3 regions of the Vreelandella neptunia genome follow, and region 1 is predicted to be linked to each of the others. Evidence: predicted binding sites of a transcription regulator. Region 1 holds the regulator's gene; each other region holds the start of a gene.
The links. The regulator FliA, encoded in region 1, starts transcription of late flagellar genes. The targets are predictions, from matches to a motif close to CTAAAGTTNNNNNNNNNNCNGCCGATA.
Positions count from the first base shown of each region.

Region 2: a site for FliA is predicted at 1,193-1,219, ahead of SR894_RS04085 (MbtH family protein). Genes of this name have one in related genera too.
Region 3: a site for FliA is predicted at 2,064-2,090, ahead of SR894_RS11575 (DUF4019 domain-containing protein). Genes of this name have one in related genera too.

Region 1 covers NZ_CP140255.1:58,469-61,740, reverse strand. Annotated here, with positions in the region: gene SR894_RS00320 (sensor domain-containing diguanylate cyclase) at 1-226, opposite strand, end outside; gene SR894_RS00315 (OmpA/MotB family protein) at 250-924, opposite strand; gene SR894_RS00310 (motility protein A) at 930-1,751, opposite strand; gene SR894_RS00305 (RNA polymerase sigma factor FliA) at 1,795-2,496, opposite strand; gene SR894_RS00300 (flagellar protein FlhE) at 2,523-2,954, opposite strand; gene SR894_RS00295 (C15 family peptidase) at 2,980-3,272, opposite strand, start outside.
Region 2 covers NZ_CP140255.1:860,805-864,076, forward strand. Annotated here, with positions in the region: gene SR894_RS04075 (RNA polymerase factor sigma-70) at 10-525, shown strand; gene SR894_RS04080 (FecR/PupR family sigma factor regulator) at 821-1,027, shown strand; gene SR894_RS04085 (MbtH family protein) at 1,283-1,528, shown strand; gene SR894_RS04090 (thioesterase II family protein) at 1,518-2,258, shown strand; gene SR894_RS04095 (4'-phosphopantetheinyl transferase family protein) at 2,236-2,940, shown strand; gene SR894_RS04100 (TauD/TfdA family dioxygenase) at 2,951-3,272, shown strand, end outside.
Region 3 covers NZ_CP140255.1:2,488,396-2,491,667, reverse strand. Annotated here, with positions in the region: gene SR894_RS11590 (GlxA family transcriptional regulator) at 1-498, opposite strand, end outside; gene SR894_RS11585 (isochorismatase family protein) at 473-1,039, opposite strand; gene SR894_RS11580 (class I SAM-dependent DNA methyltransferase) at 1,203-1,946, opposite strand; gene SR894_RS11575 (DUF4019 domain-containing protein) at 2,150-2,554, shown strand; gene SR894_RS11570 (NfeD family protein) at 2,762-3,272, shown strand, end outside.

The DNA of each region.
Region 1 (3,272 bases):
AACGAATAAACACTAGCGGGCCGGGGAGCCGCTGCCGCCCCTGCAGTTCACGACGCATACGTTGGCTTAGCCGTTTTCCCAGCGCGCAGGCAAGAGTAAGCGACCCATTTTCAGGGCGCTCAATACCGGTCAAGCGAGTTAAGTTGGTGCTACTGGCTTGAATGCGCCGACAATCGGCATCTAAAACCAGCAGAGCGCCAAACGACTGCAACCGCGGGTGGTACATGGACACAAACGTGGCCTCGCAATCTATTCACCCTCGACCTGCTGCCTTAGCAACAGCTCTACGCGACGGTTGGCAGCTCGGCCCTCCGCAGTTGCGTTCGGTTCCATGGGTTGGGTGTCGGCATAACCGACGGCCCGCATACGAGAGATATTGAACCCTTGGCGCTCTAAATGCCTCACCACAGCGATAGCCCGCGCTGATGAAAGCTCCCAATTAGAGGGGAAGCGGGCCGTTGCGATAGGTACGCTGTCGGTGTGGCCTTCTACCGAAATCTGACCGTCAAAACGGGTCAGCACATCGATAAGGCTTTCTACCACATCTTGCCCACGAGCAGTCAGTACAGCTTGGCCGCTGGGAAATAAAAGGCTGGTATCAATGCGTAGTGTGACCCCTTCACTCCCTTGCGAAACGCTGACACCAGGGATGTCGAGCCCGTCAAACTGCGGCTGAATGCCTGAATGGCGAGGCTGAATGCCGGTGGCAAGCGACGCCAGCGGCAGTGATGATACAGCGCTGGCTGAACGCATGAAAGCAGTATCAGCCGCCTCACCGCCGCCCGGCGGTGTCAGTGAAAGCAACAGCACAAAAAGCGTGATGAGCAGCGTCAGCACATCCAAATAGCTGGTAAGCCAACCATCATCTCCATCGCCTGGCGACGGCGTCATTTCCAGTGCGTGGCGTGTATCACGGTCAAGCATCTGGCCTACCCCTTCGTCGCCGAACTAACCGACGAATCAGGCCTGGGTTTGACGCTGTTATCACGAATCTCATCGTGGTAATTAGCCACAAAGGAGTTGAGGGTCTCTTCAATAAACGACGGCAGACGGCGCTTGGTAATCAGGGAAATACCTTCCAGCACCATGTTCATGGTAATCAGTCGATCTTCGGTGCGGCGCTCTAGCTTCACCGCAATAGGCTTAAACACCAAGTTGGCGAGTAAAATACCGTAGAAGGTAGTGAGCAGAGCCACTGCCATGCGCGGGCCAATGACCTGCAGGTCGCCAGCGTCCATGACTTCCAGCATGTTGACCAGCCCCACCAGGGTGCCGATCATGCCAAACGCGGGGGCATAGGTGGCCATAGTGCGAAATATTTGTGCTTCAGCATGCTCCCGCGCTTTAAGGCGAGCAATGCGCCAGCGCAGCATGTCAAAAATCTCATCCTCTTTGGTATTCGCAATCACCAGTTGGATCCCGGTACGTAAAAACGGGTTGCGGGTATGCTCCAACTCGCGCTCGACCGCACGCACATCGCCTTTAAACCACAGTCGCGACATATCGACCAATTCGCGGATATCGTCACGCATGTAGGTGTTTTCACGCCGGAACACCAAGCCCACCAGCCGTACGACGCGGAGTACCTCTTTCAGCGGATAGCTAATAAAGGTCGCCGCTAGTGTACCCGTCACCACGATGGCCAACCCCGGAAAATTGATAAAGCTCTCTGGGGACTCTGCAGTGAAAAACAGCACGCTCACCAACAGCAGGATGCTGGCAAATATGCCTATCAGCGTCGAAGGATTCATCCACGGCTCCTTGCCGGTCACAAGTGAGTAAAAAACGTTGGCGTTATGCCGAGTCGTGTAAACGCGCGCGTAAACGACTCACGGCTTGGCTGTGCAGTTGAGAAACGCGTGATTCCGTTACGCCCAACACAGCTCCGACTTCCTTGAGGTTGAGCTCTTCTTGGTAATAAAGCGCCATTAGCAGCTTTTCACGCTCTGGAAGCGCTTCAATAGCGTCAATCAACGTTTGCCGCTGCTGACCATCAAGCAACTGCTCGAACGGTGAATTGCCCAGCTCATTATTTATCGGCTCGCCGCCTTCGGCCACCAGCTCTTCAAACGGCAACAGTTGGCCGCTGTTAGTGTCATTGAGCAACTGCTGATACTCGCTCAACGGCATCTCGAGGTGTTGAGCAATTTCGTTCTCTTCCGGGGCTCGCCCCAGCAGTTGCTCTAATTGGCGAACGGCGCCCTCAACCGCACGCGCCGAACGGCGAACGCTGCGGGGCAGCCAGTCGCGGGTGCGTAACTCATCCATCATTGCGCCGCGAATACGTTGACTGGCGAAGGTCGCGAACGTTGCCCCCTGGGTGGCATCAAAACGGCCCAGCGCTTCCAGCAGCCCCACCATTCCAGCCTGAATAAGGTCGTCGAGCTCAATACTTGCTGGCAACCGAACCTGTAGCGTCAAGGCCTGACGTCGCACCAGTGGCATGTATTGCGTCAACAGCTCATTTTGTTTGATTCTGCCCTGTGCTGTGTACATATTCTCGCCTCGCGGCTATCCAGCCTTCACTGATAGTTCACAATCAATTGTAACCCTTGCACACGAACAGGCCGTTGGCCTGGGCGTAAGGCGAAGCGAAAATGCAATGGCGCATCGGCGGCTCGCCCCACTAATGCGGTGGTAGAACCACGCATACCGGTTAATGCAACGCACTGCTCAGGATGACATAGCCAAGCGTTTAATAGCGCGCCGGGGGAGTGTTGAAACTGCCAATGAATGCGCCCAAGCTGAGCCGACTGCACGTTGTTAGCGGCAGTTGGCGGGGTAGCCGCTTGGCTAGCGCTTGCCCGATCACCCATCGCCACCATTAGCCCAGGTATCTGGCTGCTCCAACTACCCGGCGCCGCCTGAGCACTCCCCGTTAACCCTGTTAGTAGCCAACCTGCCACTAGTACTAAGATCAGTGGCAGTTTCCCTCTTAATAGCCAGCTTAGCATGCTTAGTCTCCTCGGCAGAGTGGGCTCATCGTGCAAGTACCAGTAACTCCATATTTAAGTAGTAATCAGCGGCCTCGCGCAAGTTATCGAGCAACCCCTGGCGCGGCAAGTGGGGCTCGTGGAGCGCCAGCAAACGACGCGGCCCGCCACGCTCATGTAGCAGGCGCAAGGTACGGAACATGGCTGCGAAAGTATCGGCATCGCTACTGATCCATAGCGCCCAACGATTATATTGATCGCGTAGCTGAGCAAGGTCGGACGTTTCCGCCATGACGATACGAATATCCCAATCATCAGGATCCCCGGCCCAACTTCTAC
Region 2 (3,272 bases), 800 kb from region 1:
GGCCGAGCTGTGGATACCCAGACCTGGAGCGCTGAGTTAGAAGATATCTTCGTTAATCAGCGGCCCCGGCTCTGTTGTGTCGCCGCAAAAGTCTTGGGCAATGCTGATCAAGCCGATGATGTCGTGCAAGACGCCTATCTGAAAATTTCAGAGGCAACCACGCTTTTTGAGGTAAAGCAGCCCATATCCTACGTGTCACGAGTGGTGCGCAATCTCGCCATTGACCGTTGCCGCCGTTCGGCGTTTGAGTCAGCGCTGTTTGCAAAAGCAGAGGAGGGGGATAACGCCTCTTGTGCGTCACACTCACCTGAGGTGATTGCCATTGATCGCCAGGCCTTGGCACAGGTGGTGGACGCGTTGGACGAGCTGCCCGAGCGTACGCGACGCGCCTTTGAACTTTATCGTTCGGGAAACCATACCCAGCGGGAAGTGGCGTTACAGCTAGGTGTTTCTACCACGTCAGTTAACTTTATGATTCGCGATGCAATGACTCATTGCCGCCAGTCGCTACAAGGGAACCTCTGATTAACTATTGCGCTTGCCTGTACGGCGTTAAAAATCGCCTCGTGCGCGAGTCCGATCAAAATGCTCATTTACAGCTCGTAAACTCCGCTTTTTCGTTGATTTTTGCCTTGTCTAGCCTTCGCTCATTACGTTAATCAGAGGCACCCTAGGTCAGACGTTGCCAGATCGGTAAGCCCATGTTCCGTCCCCTCTTTGTTGTCGCTTTGTTACACTGTCAGCCAATAGCGTTGAGAATATCAGACGCTTCCATAGGCAGGTAATGAGCAGGCCGCAATAGCGAGGTTTGACAGTAACGATGGATAACGACAGCGGCGACGATGCCGTTTGGCAAACAGCGCTAGATTGGCTGATGCGCGAGCATGAAGAGACGTTGAGCGACGCTGATCGCGAAGCGCTGCATGCTTGGTTAGCGGCTTCTTCCCTGCACCGTCGAGTCTTTCATGAAGCAGAACAGCTCTGGATGCTAACAGGGCTGATCCCAAGCGGTGATGAGCGCAACTGATAAGTCACTGTTTTTTTACCTCCTTCTTCGATCTTCAGGCTAACTCAATGGTCGCGAGCTAACGCTGCCGCCCACTGGAGCAATTTTTAGCTTGGCAAGGGTAATGCTATGTCGACGCCCTAGCGCCCCCTCCCCCTATTTTTTCTACTTTCTTCCTTTCCAACATTAAATTTTCTGGTTCCTCACTCGTCATTAAGTAATGAGAAGCAATTGCGTTTTACTTCTCATTCCTTTGGCAACGATGAGGTTAATTCCATGACAAGCTGTTTTGATCGTGAAGATGGTGTCTTCCGCGTATTAGTCAACCACGAAGAGCAGTACTCCCTCTGGCCAGAATGGAAAGCGATTCCCGCGGGCTGGACCGATACCGGCGTGCTCGGCGATAAACCAACCTGTCTCGACTACGTCGAAAAAACCTGGACCGATATGCGGCCACTCTCGCTGCGCCAGTGGATGGATGAGCAGGCCGGCGCTGAGGCGGAGCAGGTGAATGCAGGTTAAGCGTTTAAGACTGCTCTGCCTGCCCTGCGCCGGGGCCAGCGCCACCATGTATCTACGCTGGAAGCGCCAGTTGCCCGCCTGGGTCGAGGTGTATCCCGTCGAATTGCCTGGGCGTGGTGAGCGCCTGGGTGAGCCGCTTATCGATGACTTCGAGACCCAGGTCGTGCGGCTGTGTGAAGAGCAGGCAACGCGGATGCGCGGTGACTTTGCTCTGTTCGGTCACAGCATGGGGGCGTTGTTGGCCTACGGCATGGCAGCTCGCTTGCGCGATGTCGGGCGGCCTCAGCCGCGGATGCTGTTCGCCTCAGGCAGCGCGGCGCCCTCAATGCGCGACTCAGACCGCTTGGCGGGCCTTGATAACGACAAAGCCCTGATGGCGGATCTTCACCAACAGGGCGGCACTCCAGGGGAGGTCTTCGAAAGCCCTGAGCTGCTGCGCCTTACCCTCGATATCTTGATGTCGGACTACCGCCTCTGTCGCAGTTTCCGCTATCGCGGCGGGTCGCCGCTTGCTTACCCCCTACAGGTACTCGCCGGGCGCGATGACGATATCGAAAGAGAGCGTCTAGAGGCGTGGCAGCGGGAAGCGGGCGGGGTGTTCTCTTTGAACTGGTTCGAAGGAGGGCACTTCTTTATTCGCCAGCAGCAAGCACAAGTGCTGGAGACTATCGAACGGGCGCTGACTCGACGGCTTGAGGAGGTGCCCCATGCAGCGCCTGCAGTTAGCTGAAGGGGTGCCCGAGGGGCTTGAGGTATGGCGCTTAGCGCTCGATCTGAACGCCCCGGTGGCTGACGAAGATGATCGGTTGCTGAGTCGAGCCGAGTGGCAGCGTGCCCAGCGGCTTCACCGTCACGCCGACATCGTACGCGCCGTGGCGACTCGCGCGGCCCTGCGGCGACTGCTATCAGCGCACACCGGTATAGCGCCAGAAAAGTTGGCGTTCACTCAGAACGCTTACGGAAAACCAGCGTTGGAAAACGCTGGTGGGCCTGCTTTCAATGTCTCCCACTCTGGCCATGTCGCCCTGATCGCGATTGTTCCCGGCGGCGCGGTGGGGGTCGATATTGAGCGCTGCCGATCCGAGGCCGAACTGGCGCCGCTGCAAGGGCTGGTGCTATCGCCGAGTGAGCAGCTCGACCACGCACTGCCCTTTATGGAGCGCTGGGTGGTTAAAGAGGCGGTGCTCAAAGCCCTGGGCCTGGGCATTGCTGATCATTTGCGATCGCTCTCGATCACTTCCTCTTTAGGGCCGCCAGACACCTATCACCTTGAGCACTCGCTTCCCGTTTCATCACCTTTGCAAGCATGGCCGCTGCCAGCGCCGAGTGGCTATGCCGCTGCCCTGGGCTATATCGATTCAGGCTATTCCCACGCAAACGCTCAGGGTAAACGCTACTCAACGAATTTTTAGGAGATCAATAATGGACAGCCAAAGCGCAACACCAACGCAACAAACCAACACCATATCCAAACGTCAGGGGCCTGCTGATTCGGAGCTGCCCATTATGATTTCTCCCTCCTACCCAGGGCAGCCACTGCTGGAAGCCTTTGGCGAGTTGCGTGGGGATATTGAGGCGCTGGTGGCCAGAGTCGGCGGGGTGTTGCTAAGAGGCTTCGATGTTCCCTCCGTGGACGATTTTCAGCAGTTTGCTGCCGCCTTTGGTCATCCGCTGCTGAGTTATGAGTTTGCCTCAACACCGCGTTTAGCGGTTTCGTCAGGCATTTATACCTCGACCGAGTATC
Region 3 (3,272 bases), 2.4 Mb from region 1:
ATCACGTTGTACCTTTGCTTGTGGGGCTTTGGACTGCAACTGCTCAATTAGCGTGTGGTGGGTGGTACAGCGTCGCCCCTCTAACAGGCCAGCATCCGCCAGTAGTAGCGTGCCGGAGCAAACGGTCATTAGCGTATCCGCACAGCGGGCATTCGCCTTGAGCCAAGCGACACACTCTTGTTGCGCTAATGGCTCAAGGCGATTGCGGTACTGCCCCGGGATCAGCAGTAAATCTTGAGCAGGAAGCCGTTCAGGCAAAGGATCAATGCCGCTAAGGGTAAGCGGCCCTAGCCATTGCATAGCCGCTTTGGGGCCGATATAGCGCACCTGAACGTCTATCGAAAGCCGGTCTGCACACTGTAAGACCTGAAGTGGCCCAACCAAATCAAGCGGCACCTGGCCGGGCATCATCAATACCGCCACCCGCAGGGTTGTGGCTCTTGGGGATGGCGGTTGGCTATGTTGTTGCTCTTCACTCACGTGGGTTTTGCCATTCATTGATCATGTCTTGTGTACTGATAATACGCGCAAAGCGGTCTTCAAGTACCAGTTCGGTGCGCGCTTTAATATCATCCGCTGACCAAGTAACACCATGGCGCGTCATAGGGAACGTTAGGGTAGCATCGCTGATAAAGTCGACGCTAAACCCTAAATCCGACGCCACCCGTGCGGTGGTTTCGCAGCATTGCTCGGTGCGAATACCGCTAATCGCCAGCCGTTCAATGCCTCGCTCCCGTAACCAGCTTTCAAGCGAGGTATCGCTGAAGGCGTTATGTACACGCTTATGAAAGGTCGCCGCCACTTCATCGTTAAAGTCATCAAGCGGGCGAATAAGGCCACCATCAGGGTCGAAAGCTCCTTGGCTGCCAGGCTGTTCATGCAGAATGCGCACGACCGGTATCTCGTTAGCCTGGGCTGCGTTTAGCACGGCACGCTGCTTGGGGCGCCACGTCTGAGCCAGTGATTCTACCCAGTAATCACGGGCGGGGAAGGAGGCTTGAACATCAATTAATAGTAATGCGGTTTTAGGCTGGGCCATGGCTAATCTCATTGTGTTGAAGTGAAGTGACAGATTAGCTGTTGTGCATTCAGGCAACGATGCGTTGGCCGGTCACAAAGAGGTCAATTTCGGCCATGTGTGGCAATGTTTTCTAACGGACAGCACGGAAGGGGAGGTGGTGATTATCAGTAGCCAGTAGGGTTTATTTCTTCACACAGACAAAAATAGCGTTTCCAGAGGCGTTATCCCAGGGGATGATTTTTTCATAGTTGTGCTCAAACACATGAACCTCAAAGTGAGCTGCTAAGAGTGCGCTTAACTCTGCAAAGCTGACGGCCACCATAGGGTGTTCGTCGTTCCATAGCTGTGTGCTTTCAGGGTTGGTTTTTTCAATGCTGAGTCTAAGCGACTGCTTTTCGCCTTGGCCGCTGTAGTGCCATCCGGAGCGGAAGGTGAATAAATCGTTTGCTTGTTTGGCGTGGTGCTTAACAGATAAAGCGTTATCGATTTTGTCTTTATCGACGGCGTTAAAACAGAAAATACCACCAGACTTGAGTGCGCAATGAACACTGGAGATACATGCTTTTAGCTTTTCAATGCCATCGCTGTAGTGGATTGAGTATAAAAAGCAGGTAATTAAGTCTTGAGGTTCGTTGGCTTTGAAGTCGCTCATGTCTTGCAACGTGAAGAGCGCTTCTGGGCAACGTGTGGCGGCGATATCCAGCATGGGTTGGTTGATATCCAGTCCGCTGCTGGCGTATCCAAAATCAATGAAATGGCGCACGTGTGGGCCGGTGCCACAGGCTAAATCTAGGTGTGTCGTACCGCCGTTACCGAAAATCTGATGCAGCCTGTGAATGGCGTGACTTTGCGCTTGATAGTCGATATCCACGCACATCAAATCGTAGTAGCCAGAAAGGTCGGTATAGAGGGCGTTAACGGACATAGTGACCTAATAGTGGCAACTGAAATAGGGTGGGTGGCGCATAGTAAACGAGCGGGTAGGGTTTGAGAAGCGTTTACAGCTTGGAGCTTTACGATTACACAAATACATTTTGCGGCACTAAAGAAACTCTGACGATTACCGATATATATAACCAAGACCATCTATATGTCTCTGCTTGATCCTAAATGCCACGAGTGCCCGCTATGCCGAAAATGCTGATCTTTATCATCACCTTGCTTCTCATTCTGTCTAACCAAGTGCAGGCAAACACGAGTGCGGCAGAGGCGGCGGCGTTGGCGTGGCTAGAAGCCATCGATAGCGGTCAGTATGAGCAGGCATGGGAAACTTCGTCTTCATTACTAAAAAAGCCTCTTTCACCGCACATGTTAGAACGGACGATTGGTGCAGCGCGCCGTGACTTTGGTGCGGTTCAGTCCCGTCGGCGAGTAAGCGTCGTCCGCGAAACCTCTATGCCAGGGGCTCCAAGAGATGACTACGCGGTTTTGACGTTCCAAACCAGTTTTGAAAACAGACCGCAGATTACGGAAACCATCACCCCTCACTTGGAAGAGGGGACGTGGAAAGTGAGTGGTTATTACTTGAACTAACCGATTCCTCAAAATATTTCGACCACCTCTGGCCTTCAAAATCGCTGCCTTAGTTCAGGCTCTTTTTACCCGCGAGTCCTGCCTTCACGTTGTTCATGACGAAGATCAAAGTGGCTGCTACGTTGAGTAGATAGCCTTGTGTATGTTGCTATGGATAAGCTTCAGATTCAGAGGGGAATGTTCAGGCGTTGAATGCGAGGAGCGGGTATGCAAACCCTTTCTCTCAAACCGCACTGGCTCTGGTTGATAATTGCCGGTTTGCTAATGGCTACCATGTCGTTGACCTGGCAGGCCATGGCACAGTCCTCGTCTTCCAGTGCGCTGGTGCTCAATATCGAAGGCGCGATCGGCCCGGCGACCAAGGACTACTTTGAGCGTGGGCTGGATAAAGCCCGCGAGCAGGGCAGCGAGGTGGTGATCGTCGAGCTTGATACCCCCGGCGGGCTGGTCGACACTACCCGCGACATGATACGCGAGATGCTCAACGCCGATATCCCCGTCGTCATGTACGTATCCCCCAGCGGTGCGCGCGCCGCAAGCGCTGGCACCTATCTGCTCTACGGCAGCCACGTGGCCGCCATGGCCCCCTCGACGCATCTCGGTTCGGCCACGCCCATTCAGATGGGCGGCGGGCTGTCTGGCAGCGATGAAGGCGACGATGACAGCGCGGCTGACGAGTCGGAAGGCGAGGGCAGCGCTATGGAACGCAAGGTGATGG